Regions from separate parts of the Fictibacillus sp. EA-CB0309 genome, predicted to be linked through region 2. Evidence: riboswitches for the same ligand, from Rfam matches in the RefSeq annotation. Region 2 holds a riboswitch; each other region holds the start of a gene.
What was found. Region 2 has a riboswitch for S-adenosylmethionine ahead of ACEWFH_RS02105 (acyl-CoA dehydrogenase family protein). Riboswitches for the same ligand answer to the same signal wherever they lie in the genome.

Region 1 (6,060 bases), 930 kb from region 2:
TGGTGCCAATCTGTTTTATTAGTTGGCTTATTTACATAAGGAATCTTATGTATATCTAAAGTTTCTAACAGCTTGTCCATATCTGTAACTCTGACCGCAAAGTGACCGTCTCTGCTATCAATCTCAGTAGTGTCTCTTCTAGCCTTCCCTTTAGAATGAACAATTAAGTGAAGCTGCGTGTCGCCAATATCATACCAGACGCCCGGAAAATCAAACGAAGGGCGTTTTTTGTTTTGTTCAAAACCCAATATCGATTCGTAAAAATGCTTGGATTTATTTATATCCGTTACTAACAAAGAGACATGGTGTATTCCAGAATACATATATCTTTCACCTCAACTTCTTTTTTGATGATTTGCCCATAATTTTAACACAACCTAAAATCAATTTTAGTTTTTATTGTATTGAGAAAGCTCAAGGTGGCTATATAAATGTATTTTAATAATATATTTATACTGTCTTCATGTTCCCCTTACAATTGCCTTTTATGATTAAATTAACGAACAAAATAGAAAAGTTAGGGGGATATTCATGACAAAAGTAATTGATTGGCTTTATGAAAAAGAGTGTTCATTTTTCCGCCTCGTTAACGGAAGACTGCACAGGAATTCAATGGACCATTTCTTTCACTTGTGGACGCATCTTGGTGGTGCAACAGCTACCATATCAACGAGTATTCTGTTATCGTTATTTCTCCCTATGCATTTAAAATCTTGGGGCATCGTTTGTATGCTTTCATTGATGATCAGCCACATTCCGGTTGCCATCTCTAAAAAATGTATCCTAGAAAGCGACCCTATTTAAGTCTTCCGGATACGAACATCGGCAACAACCCATTAAAGGATCATTCATTTCCGTCTGGTCACACTACAGCTATTTTTTCGATCGTTACACCTTTGATTTTATTAAATCCGTTCATAGGTATATTTTTATTGATCGCTGCCCTTTTAGTAGCCATTTCTCGCATGTACTTAGGTCTGCATTATCCTTCTGATGTACTTGCGGGAATGGTTTTAGGCATCAGTTCCAGCTTCTTTTCTTTGTTTTTAGTAAAAAGCTTTATCTTACCTTACTTCTTATAAAAGGAGATGAAGAAAATGAAGCTCGCTCTCTTTTCAGATACGTTCTATCCTCAAATTAATGGTGTTGCACGGACTTTAAAAAGATTAACTGATTACTTGGTAAAAAATGATGTTGAATATAAAGTCATCATGCCCTCATTAGATGAGATCCCCAAAATGGAATGTGATCACTATTATGCAATGAAAAGCCTGCCACTCTTTCTATACCCCGAGTGCAGGCTTGCCATTCCCCAATTGCGTGCGCTGAATAGTGAACTAAATAAATTTAACCCTGACCTCCTTCATGTTGCTACTCCTTTTAATATCGGTCTATTCGGAATGCGTTACGGCAAGAAAGAAAACATTCCCATGGCCGCCTCTTATCACACACATTTTGACCGCTACCTTGCATGCTATCATCTTGAATTTCTATCACCCTTACTTTGGCGTTACCTTCAATGGTTTCATAGACCTTTTGAAAAAATCTTTGTTCCAAGTAAAGAAACGAGGCAAATTCTGTACAGTAAAAGTTTTACAAATGTTGAAATATGGTCAAGAGGAGTTGACTGTGACATGTTCACACCTCATAATCATGACTCTCTCGTTCGAGAAAAATATAACATCTCAGAGAAATATATCTTTTTGTATGTCGGCAGGCTGGCACCTGAAAAAGATTTAGAGATTCTATATGAAATGATAAGTAAATTACCTCAATCATTAAGAGAAAATGTTCACTGGCTCATTGTTGGCGACGGCCCAAGCAGATACATGGTAGATCAATGGGAAAAGAAATATTCTAATGTAACTTGTTCAGGTTATCTATCTGGAGAAGAGCTTGCACGTGTATATTCTGCAGCAGACCTTTTTGTATTTCCTTCTTCAACAGAAACATTCGGCAATGTAGTTCTTGAAGCAGCGGCATCTGGATTGCCTGCAATCGTATCCGATCGTGGCGGGGTAAAAGAAATCGTTCAAGATGGCCTTACAGGTAGAATTTGCGAGGCTGGAAGTGCAGAATCGTTTATTCAAAATGCAGTATCCTTGTTGGATGACCCCATGCTCTTACAATCTATGAAATTAAAAGCAAGGCATTATGCGTTAACTCAATCTTGGTCAGCCATTTTTGGAAACCTTTTGATGCATTATGAGGAAGTTGCATACAAGAAGAACAAAAGCAAAACCATTATTGCATAAAAACGGCATGTTGAAGAAAAAGAATGTGGTTGGGGGAGTTTTGGTCTTATTACTGAGATCCAGAGATATTTTAAATAATTGAAGGCTTTTTAGAAGAGGATTGACTCATTTTCACGGAGTAAATCCTTTTTTGTTTGTTATAAAATAGTTGTAATCCTGAAATGAACACCTGTAACATCCATGTTTTTTAAGGAACAAATTCCATTTTTTAATGATTTCAATTAAGGAAGGACCAATTAATTTCACATTAAATTAAATATATTCACGATAATTTTAGTAATTTCACATTCGTGATGCTTCACCTAATTTAAAAAGAAACAGACTCCCAAGAGGAAGTCTGTTTTTACATACCATTAAATATTAGCTTGTTTCTTAAGCTCTTCTGCTTTATCTGTTTTCTCCCAAGGAAGCTCAACATCTGTACGGCCAAAATGACCATATGCAGCAGTTTGCTTGTAGATCGGACGGCGAAGATCAAGCATCTTGATGATTCCAGCCGGACGAAGATCGAAGTTGTTGCGAACTAGTTCTACAAGAACTTCTTCAGAAACTTTACCTGTTTCAAATGTGTTTACAGCGATTGATACTGGTTGAGCAACACCGATTGCATACGCAAGCTGAACTTCAACTTTGTCAGCAAGACCAGATGCAACGATGTTCTTCGCAACATAACGAGCAGCGTATGCAGCAGAACGGTCAACTTTTGTAGCATCCTTACCAGAGAATGCACCGCCACCGTGACGAGCATATCCACCGTAAGTATCAACGATGATCTTACGTCCCGTAAGACCAGCGTCACCTTGAGGTCCACCGATTACGAAACGGCCTGTTGGGTTGATGAAGTATTTTGTGTTCTCATCGATTAACTCAGCAGGAACAACTGGCTTGATTACTTTTTCTTTAACGTCTCTTTGAATTTCTTCAAGCGTGTTTTCCGGGTGATGCTGAGTAGAGATTACGATTGTATCGATACGAACTGGTTTGTCGTTCTCATCATATTCAACTGTAACTTGAGTTTTTCCATCTGGACGCAAGTAAGGAATCTCTTCAGTCTTACGAACTTCCGTAAGGCGACGAGATAATTTATGAGCGAGTGAGATTGGAAGAGGCATAAGCTCTTCTGTTTCGTTACAAGCAAATCCGAACATAAGACCTTGGTCCCCTGCACCGATTGCTTCGATCTCAGCATCTGTCATAGAACCTTCTCTTGCTTCAAGAGCTTGGTCAACACCCATTGCGATATCGGCAGATTGCTCATCGATAGAAGTTAATACTGCACACGTTTCAGAATCGAAACCATATTTCGCACGGTCATAACCGATTTCTTTAATTGTCTCACGTACAACTTTTGGGATGTCTACATAAGTAGAAGTTGTGATCTCACCTGCAACAAGTACTAGACCTGTTGTTACAGATGTTTCACATGCTACACGAGCATTGGCATCATTAGCTAAAATTTCATCTAGAATCGCATCTGAGATCTGGTCACAGATTTTATCTGGATGTCCTTCTGTAACGGATTCAGATGTAAATAAACGACGACTAACTTTTTTGGACAAGTTAATATCCTCCCTTTAACTGCTTTCAGTATGATACGGTACTTTATTCTTATCTATTTTGCACAGTTTATGTTCTTAACCTGAAAAAGGCATAAAAAAGCCCTTCCCTGTTTCACATACATTCACGAGGGAAAAGGTTTATAAATCCAAATGCCTTCAACCTCTTATTGTCCAAGGTTATTTTCACCTTGCAGGTTAGCACCTTTTCATTTCGAGTGGATCGTCATTCACCACTTTCATGTCGGTTGCTGGGTTTCATAGGGCCTGTCCCTCCACCTACTCAGAATAAGAGTAGCCGTTCTCGGAATATGATAGCGCAACGGTACACCTATGTCAATAGAAAACACTAGGAATATCAATAAGTTTATGACGTTGAGACGTTATTATTGAAAGCGTTTTTAATATGACGGATAATACTCATGAATTATGATCTTTTTTTGTGAAGTACGAACTTTTTTGATGCACTTTCATAAAATAGTATACATTATTTAATTTAATGTGTTATACTAATTTTCGAATATATCACTCTAGGATAAAGGATGGTACTGTCTGATATGAATACTTTGGAATTTACGACAACCTTAAATGAACTTGTGACCCGTGAAACAACTCACCAGAACTTACCTGTTCCGGTTTTAGTAGAAAAATCTCTTAAGCGTAAAGAAGGCATCCTGACATCCACAGGAGCTCTTCAAGCTACTACGGGAAATACACAGGCCGTTCCCCTGAGGATAAATTTATCGTTGAAGACGCCTCCGTTAAAGAATCAATTGACTGGGGAAAGGTAAATAAACCTTTTTCACCTGAAAACTTTGATAAATTATACAAAAAAGTGCTTCAATACTTAGGCAGCAAAGAAGAATTATTCCTATTTAAAGGATTTGCTGGTGCAGACCGCGAGTATCGCCTTCCAATTCAAGTTATTAACGAGTACGCTTGGCATAACTTGTTTGCTCATCAAATGTTTGTACGCCCGAACCAAGATGAGCTAGCTGCTCACGAATCACAGTTCACGGTTGTTTCAGCACCTGGATTCCAAGCAAATCCAGCAGAAGATGGAACAAACTCTGAAACATTTATCATCATATCCTTTGAAAGACGCATCGTACTTATCGGTGGAACAGAATATGCTGGTGAAATTAAAAAATCCGTATTCTCTGTTATGAACTATATGCTTCCTGAAAAAGGGATTCTTTCCATGCATTGTTCAGCAAACGTTGGCAACGAAGGGGACGTTGCACTTTTCTTCGGTCTTTCTGGAACTGGAAAAACTACACTTTCCGCTGATCCAAACCGCCGTTTGATCGGGGATGATGAGCACGGCTGGGCTAACACTGGAGTCTTCAATATAGAAGGCGGATGTTACGCAAAAACAATCGATCTATCTAAAGAAAAAGAACCGCAAATCTGGAACGCGATCCGTTTTGGAAGCGTACTAGAAAACGTAATGATCGATCCAGATTCAAGAGTAGCTGATTACAAGGACTCCACATTAACAGAAAATACACGAGCAGCCTATCCAGTAGATGCTATTCCAAATATCATTCAACCAAGTGTTGCAGGTCATCCGAACACGATCATCTTCTTAACGGCTGATGCATTCGGAGTATTGCCTCCAATCAGCAAACTAACTAAGGAACAAGCGATGTACCATTTCTTGTCTGGATACACAAGTAAACTTGCTGGAACTGAAAGAGGTGTAACATCACCACAAGCAACGTTCTCAACTTGCTTTGGAGCACCTTTCCTTCCATTACCGGCTACAGTTTACGCTGAAATGCTTGGAAAGAAAATCGATCAGCACAATGTGCAAGTATACCTTGTTAACACAGGCTGGTCAGGCGGAGAGTACGGTGTTGGAAGCCGTATGAACTTAGGACACACACGTGCAATGGTGCAGGCAGCATTAGAAGGTGAGCTAACTTCTGTTGAAACCGTTGTAGATCCGATCTTTGGGCTTCATATTCCAACACATTGCCCTGGTGTGCCTGACCAAGTTCTTCAACCAAAGAAAACATGGGATGACCAAGATCAATATGATGTGAAAGCAAAAGAACTTGCTGCTAAATTTAAAGCGAACTTCGAAAAGTTCAATTCCGTTTCATCTGAGATTTCACAAGCTGGACCATTAGTATAACGACATGAATCATCAACCTCCCATTCTTGTAATGGGAGGTTTTTTGTATTTGTCGAATAAATTGTATTGCAAACTGACACCGTTGTCACTTAATATAATGACATGAATG
Region 2 (6,060 bases):
CGGTCGCACCCGCACCATCACTGCGAATCGGCTGAGGAATCTGCATTTGTCTTCGTTGCTGTTGATGTTTAATGTTATTATCCATACGATGAGCTCCTCTCAATAAGAAGGTTCAGACGTCATCTCTGTATTCTTATGGAGAGGACATCTTTAACATGCAGATTTCTTGAGAAGGAGCTTAACAAAGAAAAAACACCTGAAAGCTTCCGCCAGCTTAAAGGTGTTTTGTATGTGTAAAAATATCGTCTTGGTGGCTTTTAATGCGTTTTAATTGTGCAACGATAATGATACTGATGATCACGAGCAAGAACCAGGAGCTGATCTTACCAATATGAACGAGTGACCAAGAAGCTTCCTGATTGGGATACTGCCAGGCTCCAAGAAATGTTGTAATGTTTTCTGCGATCCAGATAAAAAATCCAATCAACAGAAAAGAAAGAAGGATCGGCATTTTATAAACACGTTCGTTGATCGTATAATGAACAACTGTCTTATAAAAGATAGGAAATAAAAGCAAAATCAGAACCCATCTAGCATCGAACAAGTAATGATGGGTAAAAAAGTTTAAATAAATCAGTACACAAATTCCAAAAGAAAAGAGAGGATTCGGCCAACCCTTAATCTGAAGATCTAACCTCCGCCAGCTCTGACAAATATAGCTTGCAACACTAGCATACATAAAACCGCTGTAAAGAGGTACTCCGTAAATTTTAGAATATGCCTCTTCAGGATAGCTCCAAGACCCCATATGAACTTTAAATAATTCTAGAGCCAGACCGATTAAGTGAAAGACACAGATGACTTTTAATTCATCTATCGTTTCAAGTTTCGTTACGATCATCGCAACCTGTGTTAAGAGACAAAGAAGGAGTATGAAATCGTATCGAGGGATGAACGGAATGCTGACGAATTTTGAAAGAGCTAACGCACCAAAGATGATGACTGGAAAGATGCAAGAAAGTGCTTGTAAATAAGTGAATTGAAGAAGCGCCCTCATGAGTAAACCACCTTTTGTGAATTGATTAATATGGAAATATATTGTATCCATAATAACCTATGGTGATCTAAAACTCATCATACAAAAAAATATTGAGTTTATCATGAATCTGTCAGTTGACTTCTTTTATTTAAGCGCTGCATCCGCTAACGAATAGACGATGGCATCATCTGTTGGCGGATTATGAAGACCGGCTCTTACATCTCGGAAGTGCCGCTGAAGCGGATTTTGCACAGAAAGACTTCTAGCACCAACGATTCTCATCGCGAGATCAACAACTCTATTTGCGCTGTTTGTTACAGAGTGCTTAACAGCAGCGAGTTCGGTACCTAGATTATGACGTTGTTCAGGGTGGTTTACCCATTTTTCAGCAACGGCGTGAAGGATCGTTCTTGCTTGAAATAACTCAAGTTCTATCTTGCCAATCTTTCTTCTCACTTCTGGTACTTCTGAGATAGGTCCTGATAAGGTGTTAGGGCTATACTCTGATGCAAATTCAATCGCGTAATTCCGCGCTCCTCTTGCGATGCCTAGGTATACAGCAGGAACTTGAAGATACCAGCCTTTAGGAATAATGTTCTTCCCGTCTTCTATGACAAGAAGATTTTCCTCGGGTACATAAACGTCTTTTAAAAGGAGATCATCACTTTTTGTTCCTCTCATAGAGATGCTGTCCCATGTTTCTTTTACAAAAACCCCTTTTTCCCGATGATTCACTAAGAAAAATCCTTTATGGTTGGTTTCAGAAATGGTAGCAGTAATGACCGAGAAATCAAGGGCTTCTGCCATAGAAGTAAAAGCTTTGCTTCCGTTTATCAGCCATCCGTCTGCTTTCTTAACTGCTGTTGTAGTAGGAATACCCCCTCGAGACGGACTTCCTGTCGCACGCTCTGTTTGTGCCAAATTAATGAGTGCTTTTTGTTCAACAATTTTCCGGCTAAGATCAGCGAACGCGTTTCCATTCCAATGACGATTTTCTGCCGCCTCTAAAAGAGTACCCAAATGCCACCCAAGAGAAAGGGCAGTAGGTGCATCTCCCTCAGCTAAGTGCTCTTGTATAGTTAAGAATTCAACTAGATTTAACCCTTTACCACCATATTCTTGTGGAATGGTAAGAGAAAGAAAGTCATGTTTCTTAAGATCTTGAAAGTTTTCATAAGGAAAAACGCCTTCTCGATCTACAAATTCTGCCCGTTTCTTGAAAACTTCTTTTAGTGCTAGTGCGGTATTTATCGCTTCTTCAAAACTATCTTTTTGGATGGTTTTTCTCAAAGGTATGCTCATGGTTCCCTCCTATAGTTTTTTCAGTAAGTTGTTTATGTCTGGATGGTTCTTAAAAACTTCATTGTCTTGTTGGTTGGAGTGTAAGGTGCGAGACTCCTGCGGGACGAGTGGGCAGGTGAGACACTTACCGGTGCGAAGCGCGAAGTGGCTCACCGCACGCCCCGCGGAAAGCGAAGCAACCTGAAACGGAAACCAACCGCCCACAAAGACTGCAAAGGATAAACAAACAAAAAAGCCCTCTTTCAAAGACGAAAGAGGACGTAGATTCCATGTGCTAACACGCTCTCTCATCTATCAGACATTCAAAAACATCTGCTGGAATTAGCACCTTTCTTTTAATAAAAGCGGTTGCTGCAGGATCGTAGGACCAGTTCCTCCCTGACTCTTGATAAGATACAATATTTAATTATTAGTCACCACTATAGAGGATAAAGCAAACCGCTGTCAACTAAAAACTGATTGTTAAGAAAATTATTTTATTTCTCTAAATTCCATTGACAGGCTATTTGTATTCCTGTATATTTCGTTACTAAATTGAATATCATCGATTTCTTATCGAGAGAGGTGGAGGGACTGGCCCTTTGAAGCCTCGGCAACAACTATTTTTAGTACTGTGCCAATTCCAGCAAGCGCAATGGCTTGAAAGATAAGAGGAGACCTATACGTATGTTTATTTCACGTATTTTTAAACCTCTTCTTAATTTTGAAGAGGTTTTTTTATTTTCTCTTGGGATGGGTACAAAAAAATTCTATGTAACGGAGGAAACAATTTTGAGTAAAGAAATATTGTTTAACGCGTTTGAGATGACAAGTGCTATGCATAATTCTCATGGCCTTTGGAAGCACCCGGAGAACAAGAGACATAGAAACTATAAGGATCTGGATTATTGGATTGAATACGCAAAACTTCTAGAGAAAGGAAAGTTTGATGCTGTGTTTTTTGCAGATGTACTTGGCATATATGACGTGTATAAAAAAGCAAGCATCCTTCGGTCCGTGATGGACTGCAAGTGCCGCTGAATGATCCAGCGCTTCTTATATCTGCAATGGCGAGTGTTACAGAAAATCTATCTTTTGCGGTTACGGTTAGTACTACGTATGAACAGCCTTTTGGCAACGCGAGACGCTTTTCTACTCTTGATCACTTAACAAAAGGCCGGATTGCTTGGAATGTGGTCACGTCTTACTTACCGAATGCTGCGAGGAATTTTGGTTTGGAGAATATGATCAAACATGATGAGAGGTACAACATCGCTGATGAATATTTAGAGGTGTCATACAAGCTTTGGGAAAACAGCTGGGAAGATGATGCTTTTATTGAGGACCATGAAACCAATACGCTTGTTGATCCTGAGAAAGTTCATGAGATCAATCACGAAGGACAATATTTCAAAGTTGAAGGACCGCATTTAAGCGAACCATCACTGCAAAGAACGCCAGTCATCTATCAAGCAGGAACATCAGAGCGGGGGCGAGATTTCGCAGCAAAGCATGCAGAGTGCATCTTCGTAGGCGGCCCTACACCACAAAGAATCCGCTATTATGCGGACGACATCCGAGAGCGGGCAAAAAACATGGACGGAACCCAGAAAACATCAAAATCTTTTCATTCTTAAACGTGGTGGTCGGAGTAACAACTGAGGAAGCAGAAGAAAAGTTTAAAGCATATGCAAGCGTTTGGAGTGCCGATGCTGCAAAAGCACAATACGGCGCAAGCGGCTATGATATTGCTGAATATGAAGGGTTAGATCCTGACCTTCCTTTTGGATACAACAAATCAACAGAAGGCGGACATTATAAAGCAGCTATGCTTACAACCGATGCGCCTAAACCGCTCACGGTAGGAGAAGTCTTAAATCGTTTTGAGTCACCGGACAGAGGAAGTTTTATCGTCGGCAACCCAGAAGAAGTAGCAGATGGCATCCAAGCGCAGTTTGAAGAGTCTGGAGTGGATGGGTTCAACCTAAATCATCTTGTAACACCAGGCGATTTAGAATCTTTTGTGGAGTTGGTTGTACCCGTTCTTCAAGAGAGAGGACTTTACAAAAAGATTACAAAAAAGGTACGCTCCGAGAAAAATTATTTTCTCAAGGGGAGCCTCTATTGCCAAAAGACCATCCGGCGGCAAAATTCAGACGAGCTTCTGCGGAAAGTAAATAATTAGAAGAGTGGGGAGAGAGACAAATTGAAGAGATATCCATTAATTTTAATTGTAGCGATCTTGATTAGCGTACTGCTAACGGGTTGTGGTGCATCAGGAGAAGATGAAAAAAGGAAATTACATTAGGTGCCACCGTTCCATACAGTGACATGCTTGAAAAAGGGGTAAAACCTTATCTTGAGAAAAAGGGATACACCGTTGAAGTAAAAGAATTCAATGATTATGTACAACCAAATATTTCATTGAAAAGCGGATCATTGGACGCAAACCTTTTTCAGCATAAAGTTTATATGGACGCATTTGGAGCAGAGAATAATATGAAACTCGCTTCTGTGATTACAGTGCCCACTGCACCGATCGGCATTTACTCAAAGAAATACAAATCATTAGATGAAATAAAGCCTGGAAGCACGGTTACCTTAGCGAATGATCCAACTAACTTAGCGAGAGGATTGACCGTACTAAGAGATAACGGCTTAATTGAGATTGATGGTTCTGCAAATCCTTTAAAAGTATCTGAAAAAGACGTTACAAAAAATCCAAAGAACCTTAAATTTCAACCCGTAGAAGCTGCACAAACACCTCGAACGCTAGACTCGGTAGATTTGGCAGCAGTAAACGGAAACTTTGCCCTCTCTTCAGGACTGGACCTGAAGGATGCCCTTGTTAAAGACAAACTGCCTGAGGAAATCATTAATCGAATCGTTGTGCTAGAAAAAGATAAGAATTCGAAGCTCGCTAAAGATCTTAAAGCTGCAGTAGAATCAGATGACTTTAGAAAAGTCATACAGAGTGAATTTGAAGAGTTTCATAAGCCGGAATGGATGAGTAAATAAATAGATAAAATATCTTGTCCAATAGCCGTTACCAACTCTCTTATATTTTCATAGAATATCCTATGTTGATTTAAGGGGGATTACGATTGAATAACTGCCCGCACTGCGGCCTTTTTCGATACGATTTAAGCGGATGCATCTGCTCAGATCAAGACTATAATAGTGATTGGAATAAAAGATATATAGATGAGATCTTCAACACGAATAATGGTCACACAAGAGCACCTAAAAAGGTGAGAAGACAACAGAATCTATCAGATCTGTAAAAACAAAAGACTTATCTATTCTTTCTAAAATAATATTAGCTGACTCAATGGTATTGTCTAGTACAAATCATGAGTCAGCTTTTTACGTTCAATGAAAAAAGCAGACCTCTTTTAGACGAAGTCTGCTGATTTCTGTCACACTTATGGACGAAGTGACGGTGGAGTATTCAACTTTCTTACATTTGAAGAAGAACGAACACGTGGTAATGAATTAGAGTTAGAAGTGCCAAGTTCCTTTTGGATAACGATACTTGAACCGATTTGTCCTTGTACCTTAAATCCCCAATGCAAAAACACTTTTAGTGCATCGGTGTTGCCTTCGTCCACTGTACCAAAAACAGTCTGGATGCCTTGTTTCAATAAGTGGTTTTCAAAGACTGGAAGAAAGGAGCTGGCTATTCCTTTTCCTTGATGCTTTGTATCTAACACAACATAATCTACAAAAATCATATTTCCAATTCTAAACCGATAACAAACAAAACCCGCAATGCGGTCATTGCTATCACAGACAACCAT
Region 3 (5,743 bases), 1.3 Mb from region 2:
CTTAATTTGTACCTCATAAAAGTAAAAAGGAGTGGGTGAGATGGACTTAACGGGATGTATACAGTGGAAAGGGAAGAAATTAGCTCACACCATACATTATCCAGCGGGATTTAAGGGTGGCACCGAAAAGTTTCCGCTCATTATCATCTGTCACGGATTTACGAGTACACGAATCGGAGTGGATCGTTTATTTGTAAAAACCGCTCAAGCATTGGTGCAACTTGGATTTGCCGTTTTGCGATTTGACTATGCCGGCTGTGGTGAAAGCGATGGGGAATATGGGGATAACGAATTTGCGTGTTTTATTGACCAGACGAAAAGAGTAATTTCATATGGCAGCAAGCTTCCGAACGTGGATAGGGATTCACTAACGCTAATTGGTCATAGTCTAGGCGGGGCGGTTGCGGCTTGTACAGCGGCTGAGGATGATCGCGTCGGGAATGTTGTCCTATGGTCGGCGGTAGGAAATCCCTTTGAAGATATTAAGGAGATTGTCGGATATAACGGAGAACATGCGGTAATCGATCATTTAGGATACGCCATCACGGAAGATTTTCTCTTGTCGCTCCAAGCTTTCGCGCCTATTGAGGAAATTCGGAATTATGATGGCAACGTACTCTTGATCCATGGTACGGCAGACCCCGTGATTTCATCAGGTTATTGCAGAAATTATTTTGATGAAGCAGTGGCTCGAAAAGTTGGGAGCAGTAAGATGGTTCTTGTTGAAGGCGCGAATCATACGTTTTCTTCCATAGCTCACTTTGATCAGCTGATCACGGCCACTTCTGATTGGCTTTTGAAGCATGCAGCACATGGGTTTCAGAATAATTTGAAAAAAGTGTTTGACATGTAATGGAATTCCTGTAATAATACAAAGTAATTTGATAGGAATACTCTTATTAAGAGCAGGTGGAGGGAATTAGCCCTATGAAGCCCGGCAACCATTCGTACTGAATCGCCAGTATGGAAACGGTGCTAAATCTAACAGTGGTCACGCTGAGAGATGAGAGGAAATCGGATCTATTTTTCGAGAAGCCTTCTGTCTCTTTTATGAGCTCAGAAGGCTTTTTGCATGCTGCCTCTTGTAGAGTTTTTATCAAAGAAAAAATAGAAAAATAGGGAATAGGGGAGAAAGAAATGAAAAGAATAATTCAAGTTTTACTCGCGAGTTTGGCAGTGTTTGTATTAGCAGCTTGTGGATCATCAGCAACAAGCGGCGGGGAGAAAACAGAAAAGCTGGTAGTTGGGGCATCGAACGTACCGCATGCTGAGATTTTAGAAGAAGCTAAGCCACTTTTAAAAGAAAAAGGCGTTGATCTAGAAATCGTTACATTCCAAGACTACATCTTGCCGAATAAGTCACTTTATGAAAAAGAAATCGATGCGAACTACTTTCAGCACATTCCATATTTGACACAGCAAGTGAAAGACAACCCGAAGTACAAGTTTGAAAATGCTGGTGCGGTTCACCTTGAGCCGATGGGAGTTTATTCGAAGAGACATAAGTCATTGAAGGATCTTCCGGATGGCGCGAAAGTAATCTTAAGTAACTCGGTTGCTGAGCATGGACGTATTCTTTCCATCTTTGAAGCAGAAGGGCTGATCAAGCTTAAAGAAGGAAAAGGCTATGAAGCACAGCTTAGCGATATTGTAGAAAATCCGAAGAATCTTGAGTTTGTGGCAGACATCGATCCAGGTCTATTAACAAAAGCGTATGAGCACGATGAAGGAGACGCAATTGTTATCAACACAAACTTCGCGATTGATGCAGATCTAAACCCGAAAGAAGATTCTATCGCACTAGAAGGATCTGAATCACCATTTGCGAACATCATCACGGTTCGTGAAGGAGACAAAGACAAAAAAGCGATCAAAACATTGCTAGAAGTGCTTCACTCAAAAGAAATCACAGACTTTATTGACAAAGAGTACAAAGGTTCTGTGCTTGCTGTGACAGAGTAAAATTAGATTAATTACGTCTTGTTTTCGAGGTGAATGAAACTGGGAATCTTATCTGACCGTGTAAACGAGCGCAGGGAAAGAATCATTACTTTTATTCTTGCTGCCGCTAAATTAGAGTATCAGTTAAACGATAAGGATTATTACCACAGACTGCCTCTAGCCAAATTAGAGCAAGAATATAAGGAACTTAAGGAACTGCAGAAAAAGTTATAGTAAGTGAACTTAGAGCAGCCGTATATCGACTGCTCTTTTTTTATGGGTGATGATAGGTTGCTTGAAGCAAGAAATTTCACCAATTAGGTCATCCAAAAGTTTATTTGAGAAAAATATATTGACATTACATGAAATTCCTGTAATAATACATAGTAATTTGATAGGAATACTCTTATTAAGAGCAGGTGGAGGGAATTAGCCCTATGAAACCCGGCAACCATTCTTACTGAATAGCCAGTAGGAAAACGGTGCTAAATCTAACAGCGAACGCTGAGAGATGAGAGGAAATCGGATTTTTTTCGGAAGCCTTCTGTCTCTTTTATGAGTTCAGAAGGCTTTTTGTATTCTGCCTCTTGTAGAGTTTCTATCAAAAAATCTAAGGAGGAATTATTTTGAAAAGAAAATTTTTGTTAAGTACAGCGCTAGTCACGGGGTTAACGGTTTCGTCTATCTTACCAGTTACATATGCGCACGATGAACTGGGAGACATCAACATTGAAAAAGGTCAGCGTAACCCTGATGAGATCAATTCTGTTCCGGTGACAGAAGGAAGTAAGAACTTAAGGTATTTGCACGAAGCAGCAGCTGTCCCTTTGAAAGAAATTAGAGAAGGTGTCAAAAACAGTACAGCCGACGTGTATGCACATAAAGGATTTGCTTACACAGGGACACATACTTCTGGAGGAGGAAACGGCGGGGTTCGTGTGTTTGACTTAAAAGACCCATCCAACCCTAAAGAGGTTGCTGTTTTCGCAGATCAAGACATTCCTGGAACTTGGCAGGAAAAAGTAATCGTTAAAACGGTAAACACAAAATCTTTTAAAGGAGATTTAGCTGTTGTATCTGTTCAGCAACTAAATAATAAAAATCCGGATTCCAAAGGTGGGTTTCTTTTATACGACGTAACCAATCCATATGAACCTAAGAAATTAGGGTTCTATGAAGTAACAAAGAAAACAAGAGGAACACATGAATTATATTTAACGACGCAAGGGGAACGTGTACTGGTTCTCGCAGCGAATCCATACGCTGATTACTATTCTCATGGAAAAGAGAAGGACTTCCAGCTTGTTGATGTGACGAATCCAGCTGAGCCTAAGAAGCTTTACGAATTTGATCCTCGCTCACTGCCAGAAGTGAGTGAAGACTTTGACGGATACAACTGGAACGCGCCAGACGGCAAGAAGCGACCGGTATTCAACCATAGCGCTTATGCGGATGAAACAGGAAAAACAGCCTTCCTTTCTTTCTGGGACCTTGGAACAATCATTTTAGATATCTCCGACCCTGAAAACGTAAAATATGAGGGAAGAACAACATTTGCTTCTGATCAACAAGGTTCTGCACACTCGGCTGCACTTGCAAAAGGCGGCACGGTACTTGTTGAAACAAGAGAGGTATATGCGCCAATTAAGCCAGGTTACGAGCAATCGTATGGTTACACAAGAATCTTTGACATTAAGGATAAAACAAATCCAAAACTTTTAAGTGAGTTCAAAACAGATCTGACAGAAGATATTTCAGAAGATCCGAATAAGCAAGTCACGTTTGGTAAGACTGTTCATGATCCAAAAGTACAAGGAAATACATTGTACCTTTCTCACTATGCAGGCGGAGTGAGAGCCGTTGATATCACAAACCCGAGTAAACCTGTTCAGATCGGGAAATATGTTCCTGCTAATGCGAACATTTGGGGAGTTTTCGTAGATCAAAACTATGTACTCGCATCTGACATGGGAACAGGTTTAAAAGTTTTACAGAAAAATAATAAGTAAATAAAGTTTACTCTCGGTGACAGAGTAAGGTTGGAGGTTGTTCGTAAAGTAGAAAATACTTTTCGGACAGCCTTTTTCGTTTTACTTTCAAATGCCACAGGTCAACTCTCTAAAATAGGATTCATTTAAACTATTTTGTTATAATCAGAGGTAATGATCTTGCTTAGGAAGGAAGAAAAATGTTGAAAAAGTGGTTTTATGTGTTTTTCTGTATGGTTTTACTTACTATTATCCTTTCAAGCTGCGGGCAAAAAGAGCGGAAACATAGTGTCAAATCAGATGAAAAGATCGAACTTACCATCTCAGCAGCTTCAAGTTTACAGGATGTACTCACTGAAATGAAAACCCTATATGAAAAAGAACATCCGAACATAAAGATTACATATAACTTTGGAGCGTCAGGAGCACTGCAGCAACAAATTGCACAAGGTGCACCCGTGGACCTCTTTTTCTCTGCTGCAGAAGATAAATATGATTTGCTTATAAAAGAGGGATTCATCGATAAGAACACGGGAACGGATCTTGTTAGGAACGAATTGGTGCTAATTGTTTCTACCAACTCGAATAAAAAAGGGTTTGAGGATTTACCGAAAACCGACAGAATCTCAATCGGTACACCAGAGTCTGTGCCAGCTGGAACGTACGCGAAAGAAACACTTGAAAACCTAAATCTATGGAACGAGATCGAAAAGAAAGTTGTCTTTGCCAAAGATGTTCGCCAAGTGCTTACATATGTAGAAACAGGGAATGTGGACGCGGGAATCGTTTACAAAACAGACGCCATAATCTCGGATAAAGTAAGAATTGCAGCAACCGCAAACGAACAAACTCATTCACCCATTGTCTATCCGGTCGGTGTGATTAAAAACAGTTCACACCAAAAAGAGGCCAAGCAGTTTTATGAATTCCTGAAAAAAGAGGAGTCAATCAAAACATTTGAAGAGTACGGATTTAAGCGGGTAGGAAAATAGATGGTTATCGACTTTTGGTCACCAGTCAAACTGTCGTTAGGAATTGCACTGGTTGCGGCAATTCTCGTAATCGGTACAGGCTTGTTTTTTGGACGGGTGATGGCTCATAAGAAATTCAAAGGGAAATCAGTTGTTGAAACGTTCTTTTTATTGCCATTAGTGCTGCCGCCAACGGTTGTCGGTTTTCTTTTAATTGTACTATTCGGAAGAGAGGGTCCTGGCGGGCAACTCATTGAATGGTTATTTCACCAGCCGATCATGTTTACATGGTGGGCCGCTGTGATTGCGTCTTCGGTTGTTGCCTTTCCGCTCATGTATCAATCGGCAAAAGCTGGTTTCGAGTCCATTGACGGAGATATCGAAAATGCGGCACGAGTAGATGGCGCGAATGAATGGCATGTTTTTATGAGGATATCCATTCCTTTAGCACTTAGGGCGATTATATCCGGTAGCATCTTAAGTTTTGCACGAGCATTGGGTGAGTTTGGTGCAACACTAATGTTCGCGGGGAATATTCCTGAAAAACGCAAACGGTATCCACCGCGATCTACATGGCGATTGACTCCGGAAATATGGATCTCGCCTGGATGTGGGTAGCGAGTGTTGTTGGGATTTCCTTCTTGATGTTAATTGCTGTTAATCGAGTAAGGGCTTGATGGTGAATACAAACTAAAAAAAGAACCACAATTGGGTTCTTTTTTAGTATCTGGGTGTAGGCCTCTTATTTGAAATGTCAGCTTTTTCATTTTCAAAACCAAACTGCTCATTAATTTCTTCAGCTAGTTCTGTTAAGTATTCATCAGAGAAAAAGGGGTTCTTATC
Region 4 (6,060 bases), 1.6 Mb from region 2:
TTCCATCCGTTTTCATTCAAACGGCCGATGAACGCATTACGGCGCCTTTCGTAAGTTTTCACTAATTCATCCACACATTCCTGTGATCCATTCAGCGCTTCTGCTGCCGCATGCTGCACCGCTCCAAACAAGCTCACATAAAAATGGTCTTGCAGCAGATTAATAGATTCGATAACAGATTCGTTGCCGACAGCAAACCCAACGCGCCATCCTGCCATGTTGTACGTTTTAGAAAGCGTATAAATTTCGATTCCTACATCCTTTGCTCCTTCAACTTGTAAAAAGCTAATAGGTTTATCCCCATCAAATCCGATCGCACCATACGCGAAGTCATGACAAACCAAAATATCATGTTTTTTTGCTATTTCGATCGTCTCTTCAAAAAATGCTTCACTGCCTACTCCAGCTGTCGGGTTATTCGGGTAATTTAAAAACATAAGTTTCGCTTCATCGAGCACTGAATCAGAAAGTTCATCATAACGGGGTAAAAATCGTTTTCTTGGCGAAGCGGCATCGTCTCCATTTTAGCACCTGCCATCGCTACACCTGACCAATAGTCTGGATATCCTGGGTCCGGAACGAGCGCAACATCCCCTGGGTTTAAATAGCACTGCGATAACTCTACTAAACCAACTTTCCCCCCAAAAAGAACAGCTACTTCTTTCTCAGGGTCTAGCGTCACACCATATTCTCGTTTATAAAAATCTGCAGCAGCCTGTTTCAAAAACCCATGTCCGCGAAACGGTGAATATTTATGAAATTCAGGTCTGTCAGCACCTTCTTTTAGAGCTTCAACAATATGTTGAGGCGTGGGCTGATCGGGGTTTCCTGTCCAAGATTAATAACGTCATATCCTTGTTCTACATAGTGAGATACTTTTTTTACAAGCTTTGCGAAAAATTGCTCTGGCAACTTCCCCATTACTTCTGCCTGCTCAAAACGTTTCATCTCCATCACTTCCAGTCTAATTTGAATGTTCTTGAAATTCTAATCAGTTATGTTATACGCTTAAAGAAATTCTGTAAAGACTTTTTTATACGATGGGGGTCCTGTTATGAAAATTGCCTGTATACAAGTAGATGTTCAGTTTGGCAATCCAGATAAAAATTATAAACATATCGAAAATAAAATACGTGAAGCGGTAAGTGAGCATCATCCTGATACGATTATACTGCCAGAACTTTGGGATACTGGATATGACTTAACTCGCTTAGATGAGATCAGTGATTACAATGGGAATCGTGCGAAAAAATGGTTAAGCAAACTATCGAAAGAGCTTAACATCAATGTTGTAGGCGGATCTGTCGCGTATCGTGACGGTAACGCTGTATACAATACATCACTTACCTTCAACCGAAACGGAGAGCATATCGGCACTTATTCAAAAGCTCATCTGATCACGCTTATGGAAGAAGAGAAATACATCTCACCTGGAATAAACATTAGTATGTTTACAATTGACGGCAATCTTTCAACTGCTGCGATCTGTTATGACATACGTTTTCCCGAGTGGATTCGTACGCCATTTGTAAATGGAGCAAAGATACTATTCGTTCCGGCACAATGGCCGATTCAAAGACAAACACACTGGAGAGCACTTCTTATTGCACGTGCTATTGAGAATCAATGTTATGTTGTCGCTTGTAACCGTGTTGGGAAAGATCCGAATAACACGTTTGCTGGACAATCCATGATTATCGATCCTTGGGGAGATATTATCGCTGAGGGATCTTCCCTTAACGAAGAGATTCTTACAGCAGATATTTCTCCGAGTTTAGTAGACGAGGTCCGTTTGAAGGTACCCGTATTTAACGATAGACGAATCGATCTTTACTAATTTTTTCTAAAATTTTGTGTTGACAGACCTTACTTCTACGTTGTAGTATAACGATTATGAATTGCGTGAATATTAACACGCCTTACAAAAACGAATAATTTGGTCTCTTATCAAGAGCAGGTGGAGGGATATGGCCCGATGAAACCCAGCAACCGACCGTAATACCATTGTGAGATGGGGCGCCCGCATTATACGGGGAGCCGCTGATATGATTTCAGCGTATGGCACGGTGTTAATTCCGGCAAAACAACATGTTTTGCTAAGATAAGAGGCGCGGGAGAACTAACATTCCGAGCCTCTTTTCTTATATGAAAAGAGGCTCTTTTTATTTGTAAAAACATTCCGGGGGAACAAAAAATGAGCGTACAAGTAAAACCTACATATGAACCGTTAAGCGAGTTGACTGTACTTGATGTTGTGAAAACTTTAGAATTTTTTGATGAAGCTGAACAAAACACCTTGTCTGTAAAAGAAATTGGCGATGGCAATCTCAATCTTGTATTTCATATCGAAAATCCAGATTCAAAAAAAGCATTGATTGTTAAACAAGCACTTCCATATGCAAAAGTGGTTGGTGAAAGCTGGCCTCTTACGCTAGACCGAGCAAGAATTGAAAGTGAGGCCCTCTTAAAAGAAGCAGAATCCGTTCCACACCTTGTTCCCAAGGTTTATTATTCTGATCCGACATTAGCTGTTACGGTGATGGAAGATTTGTCTGACCATGTGATCCTTCGTAAAGGACTCATTGAAGGGCAAACATACCCTACCTTGGCTGAGGATATTGGAACATTTGCTGCTAAAACAGCTTTTTATTCTAGTGACTTTTATCTGCATCCATTTGAGAAAAAGAACAAGTTGGGCGTTTTTCGAACCCTGAACTTTGCAAGATTACAGAAGACTTAGTGTTTACAGATCCGTTTTTTAATCACGATACGAACGACTTTCCTGCTGAACTGCAGAATGAAGTCGATAAGATTTGGAACGACAAAGAACTGCTTAAAGAAGTGGCTCAACTGCGATTTGCGTTCTTAACAAAAGCTGAGATCCTGCTTCACGGCGATCTTCATACAGGCAGTATCTTTGTAAAAGAAAACTCTGTAAAAGTAATTGATCCTGAGTTTGCTTTCTACGGACCTGCTGGTTTTGATATTGCTCACTTTATTGCGAATCTTGCGCTTAACCATCTTTCACAGAACGCGCATGCGAAAGAGCCTTTTAATCGTGAATCTTTACAGTCTTACCTTTTACAAACGATCGAGAAGACGTGGAATACGTACAGTGAAACGTTCACACAGCTGTGGGATGAGAAAGCGACTGATCCTTTTGCAAAAACAGAAGGCGTTCTAGATAATTTCCTACAAAAAACGTTCCATGAAGCAATCGGTTATGCGGGCTGTGAAATCATCCGAAGAACAATCGGTCTTGCACACGTTGCAGATCTTGACTCCATTGCGCAAAAAGAGGTTGAGCTGTTTTATAAGAAAAAAGCATTAGAGCTTGGAAGTACCCTTATTAAAAACCAAAGAAAAATTTCAAACATCACAGAATTGACTGACTGGATTAGAGGTGCATAGAGAATGACTGTAGCTGAAAAATGGGTTCCTTCTGTTCGTTACAGAGGTGACCACCTGCTTATATTGGATCAACAACAACTTCCCCATCACACCGTTTATTTGAATGTGACGACCATTGAACATGTATGGGATGCGATTTCAAAACTTAAAGTTCGCGGAGCTCCTGCGATCGGTATAGCTGCCGCTTTCGGACTTGCGCTTTGGAGTAATACAGAAAAAGAAAATAACCTTTCGCAGTTTTTATCTAAACTGCAGACACAAAGAGACTATCTTGCTTCTTCTCGTCCTACTGCTGTTAATTTATTTTGGGCGATCGATCGTGTCGTCGAGGTAGCTCAAGATGCAGCAACAGTTGAAGATGCGAAAAAAGAATTGAAACAGAAGCCCTCTCCATTCAAGAAGAAGATGAAAATACGTGCCGCAAAATCGGTGAATATGCCTTGTCCCTTCTGCAAAATGGGGATGCGGTAATGACGATTTGTAACGCTGGCGCTATCGCTACAAGCAAATACGGTACAGCTTTAGCTCCGTTTCATCTTGCTAAAGAAAAAGGTTGGGATCTATTTGTCTACGCTAACGAAACTCGACCTGTTCTGCAGGGAGCTCGTTTAACGGCTTGGGAACTTCAAGCAAATGATATCGATGTGACGCTGATTACCGATAACATGGCGGCACATACTTTGAAAACAAAAACATTAAAGCTGTAATCGTAGGCTGTGACCGCGTGGCGGCAAATGGAGATACGGCAAATAAAATTGGTACGTTCGGTCTTGCTCTTCAAGCGAAAGCTCTTAACATTCCCTTTATGTTGCCTGTCCCCTCTCTACCTTAGATCTTGGAACAGCAAGCGGTGACGACATTCCAATCGAAGAACGTCCGGAAGAAGAAGTTACACATCTAAACGGTGTCCGTATCGCTCCTGAAGGGATAAAAGTATTCAACCCCGCTTTTGACGTAACGCCAGCGGAATACATTTCAGCAATCATTACGGAAAAAGGCATCATCAGAGGAAATTACAGTGAGGCACTATCGACACTTAAGGAGGAACAGAAGTGAAACCATATAAAGTATTAGCAACAGCATTCTTAACAGCCTCTCTCTTTTAACAGGCTGCACAAGTGAACAAGATGCGCTTACGAATAAAACGGAAACAAAACCAGCATCAGCAACTGAATCAAAATCTAAAGAAACGAAGTCTGCAGCAACATCGAGTGAAGTTCCAAAACAGCTTCAGAAGCCTTTAAAGATTGCATCCATCAATCAATTTTCGATCGGCACATTCTCTTCTCAATATATTAGCGGTGTGAAGAAACAGGTTGAAGAATTTGGTGGTGAGGTTCAAATCTACAACGCCGACAACGACCTTTCAAAAATGGCTGCTTATGTAGAAACTGCCGTGAACCAACAAGTGGATGGCATCTTAATTGACCATGGTCGTGCCGATGCGATTGCTCCGAGTGTTAAGAAAGCGGTTAAAGCAGGCATTCCAGTTGTCGCGTTTGATAGTGACATCAACATTCCAGGTGTTACCGTCATCGACCAGGATGACTATAGCCTCTCTTGGAACGCTCTCAGATCGATGGCGCAAGATTTGAACGGAAAAGGTGAGATCGTTTATGTGTGGGTTGGTGGTTTTACACCGATGGAACGAAGAAACGTAATGTATGAGGCATTTAAGAAACGCTATCCTTCTATAAAAGAAATCGCACGTTTTGGTACGGCGACGCAGAACACAGCTCTTGATACACAATCTCAGATGGAAGCCCTTCTTCAAAAATATCCGAACAAGGGTGATATCGATGCGGTATTTGCGCCATGGGACGAATTCGCAAAAGGTGTAACTCGTGCGATTCAGCAAGCTGGCCGCGATGAGATTAAAGTGTACGGAATCGATTTAAGTGATGAAGATCTTCAATTGATGCAAGAAGAAAACAGCCCATGGGTGTCAACTGCAGCAACTGACCCTGCTGATGTCGGGAAGCTGCAAGTTCGTTTTCTGTACCAAAAGGTAGCTGGAGAAGAAACTCCTCAAATCTATAGCGTTCAGCCTCATCTTGTTGAAAAAGAAGATCTTCCGAATTCTAAAGTATCCATGGATGAGATCGGTAAGTACGTAGAAGGTTGGGGTAAATCGGAAGCTGGCACTTCACCTTGGATGGATAACTTAAAGAAGGCGAATCAATAATGACTATACTTTCATTAACTTCTATACAAAAGTCGTTTGGTGATCAAACTGTACTAAAAGGAGTGGACTTTACCGTAACTAGCGGTGAGGTCCATGCTCTTTTAGGAGCGAATGGTGCAGGGAAAAGTACACTTATGAAAATTTTATCCGGTGATTATGAACGCGATGGCGGCATCATAACAATTGATCAAAAAGAACAGCACTTTAATACTCCTGCCGATGCGAAGGATGCTGGCATCGAAATGGTTGTTCAAGAAGTAGATACGGCTCTTGTCCCTTCCTTAAGCATTGCAGAAAACGTTACGATGAATGCTTTTATCACAGGACCAGCATTCTTTTCGTGGAGAAAACGCCATAAACGCGCTGAGGAACTATTAAGAAGAGTTGGTTTGAACCTTGACCCTTCCCTTCCCCTTTCTCATTGTTCATTAGCGGAAAAACAGTTAGTTCTTATCGCAAAAGCG

Region 1: linked by a shared signal. The riboswitch ahead of metK (methionine adenosyltransferase) and the one ahead of ACEWFH_RS02105 (acyl-CoA dehydrogenase family protein) in region 2 are both predicted to bind S-adenosylmethionine.
Region 3: linked by a shared signal. The riboswitch ahead of ACEWFH_RS16320 (LVIVD repeat-containing protein) and the one ahead of ACEWFH_RS02105 (acyl-CoA dehydrogenase family protein) in region 2 are both predicted to bind S-adenosylmethionine.
Region 4: linked by a shared signal. The riboswitch ahead of mtnK (S-methyl-5-thioribose kinase) and the one ahead of ACEWFH_RS02105 (acyl-CoA dehydrogenase family protein) in region 2 are both predicted to bind S-adenosylmethionine.

What each region holds. Positions count from the first base shown of each region.
Region 1 covers NZ_CP169271.1:1,273,758-1,279,817, reverse strand. Annotated here, with positions in the region: gene ACEWFH_RS07095 (VOC family protein) at 1-323, opposite strand, end outside; gene ACEWFH_RS07090 (hypothetical protein) at 532-804, shown strand; gene ACEWFH_RS07085 (phosphatase PAP2 family protein) at 777-1,082, shown strand; gene ACEWFH_RS07080 (glycosyltransferase family 4 protein) at 1,098-2,255, shown strand; gene metK (methionine adenosyltransferase) at 2,609-3,814, opposite strand; SAM riboswitch class I at 3,976-4,106, opposite strand; partial or broken gene pckA (phosphoenolpyruvate carboxykinase (ATP)) at 4,369-5,951, shown strand.
Region 2 covers NZ_CP169271.1:346,609-352,668, forward strand. Annotated here, with positions in the region: gene ACEWFH_RS02095 (oxalate decarboxylase family bicupin) at 1-85, opposite strand, end outside; gene ACEWFH_RS02100 (DUF817 domain-containing protein) at 215-997, opposite strand; gene ACEWFH_RS02105 (acyl-CoA dehydrogenase family protein) at 1,124-2,281, opposite strand; SAM riboswitch class I at 2,566-2,676, opposite strand; SAM riboswitch class I at 2,831-2,934, shown strand; partial or broken gene ACEWFH_RS02110 (LLM class flavin-dependent oxidoreductase) at 3,014-4,441, shown strand; gene ACEWFH_RS02115 (MetQ/NlpA family ABC transporter substrate-binding protein) at 4,592-5,278, shown strand; gene ACEWFH_RS02120 (hypothetical protein) at 5,365-5,544, shown strand; gene ACEWFH_RS02125 (GNAT family N-acetyltransferase) at 5,686-6,060, opposite strand, start outside.
Region 3 covers NZ_CP169271.1:2,920,304-2,926,046, reverse strand. Annotated here, with positions in the region: gene ACEWFH_RS16335 (alpha/beta hydrolase family protein) at 41-853, shown strand; SAM riboswitch class I at 894-1,010, shown strand; gene ACEWFH_RS16330 (MetQ/NlpA family ABC transporter substrate-binding protein) at 1,138-1,962, shown strand; gene ACEWFH_RS16325 (hypothetical protein) at 1,996-2,175, shown strand; SAM riboswitch class I at 2,345-2,459, shown strand; gene ACEWFH_RS16320 (LVIVD repeat-containing protein) at 2,568-3,950, shown strand; gene modA (molybdate ABC transporter substrate-binding protein) at 4,133-4,921, shown strand; partial or broken gene modB (molybdate ABC transporter permease subunit) at 4,922-5,577, shown strand; gene ACEWFH_RS16305 (bacitracin ABC transporter ATP-binding protein) at 5,621-5,743, opposite strand, start outside.
Region 4 covers NZ_CP169271.1:2,616,088-2,622,147, forward strand. Annotated here, with positions in the region: partial or broken gene ACEWFH_RS14600 (aminotransferase class I/II-fold pyridoxal phosphate-dependent enzyme) at 1-948, opposite strand, end outside; gene ACEWFH_RS14605 (carbon-nitrogen family hydrolase) at 1,055-1,837, shown strand; SAM riboswitch class I at 1,942-2,108, shown strand; partial or broken gene mtnK (S-methyl-5-thioribose kinase) at 2,195-3,411, shown strand; partial or broken gene mtnA (S-methyl-5-thioribose-1-phosphate isomerase) at 3,415-4,467, shown strand; gene ACEWFH_RS14620 (sugar ABC transporter substrate-binding protein) at 4,481-5,596, shown strand; gene ACEWFH_RS14625 (sugar ABC transporter ATP-binding protein) at 5,596-6,060, shown strand, end outside.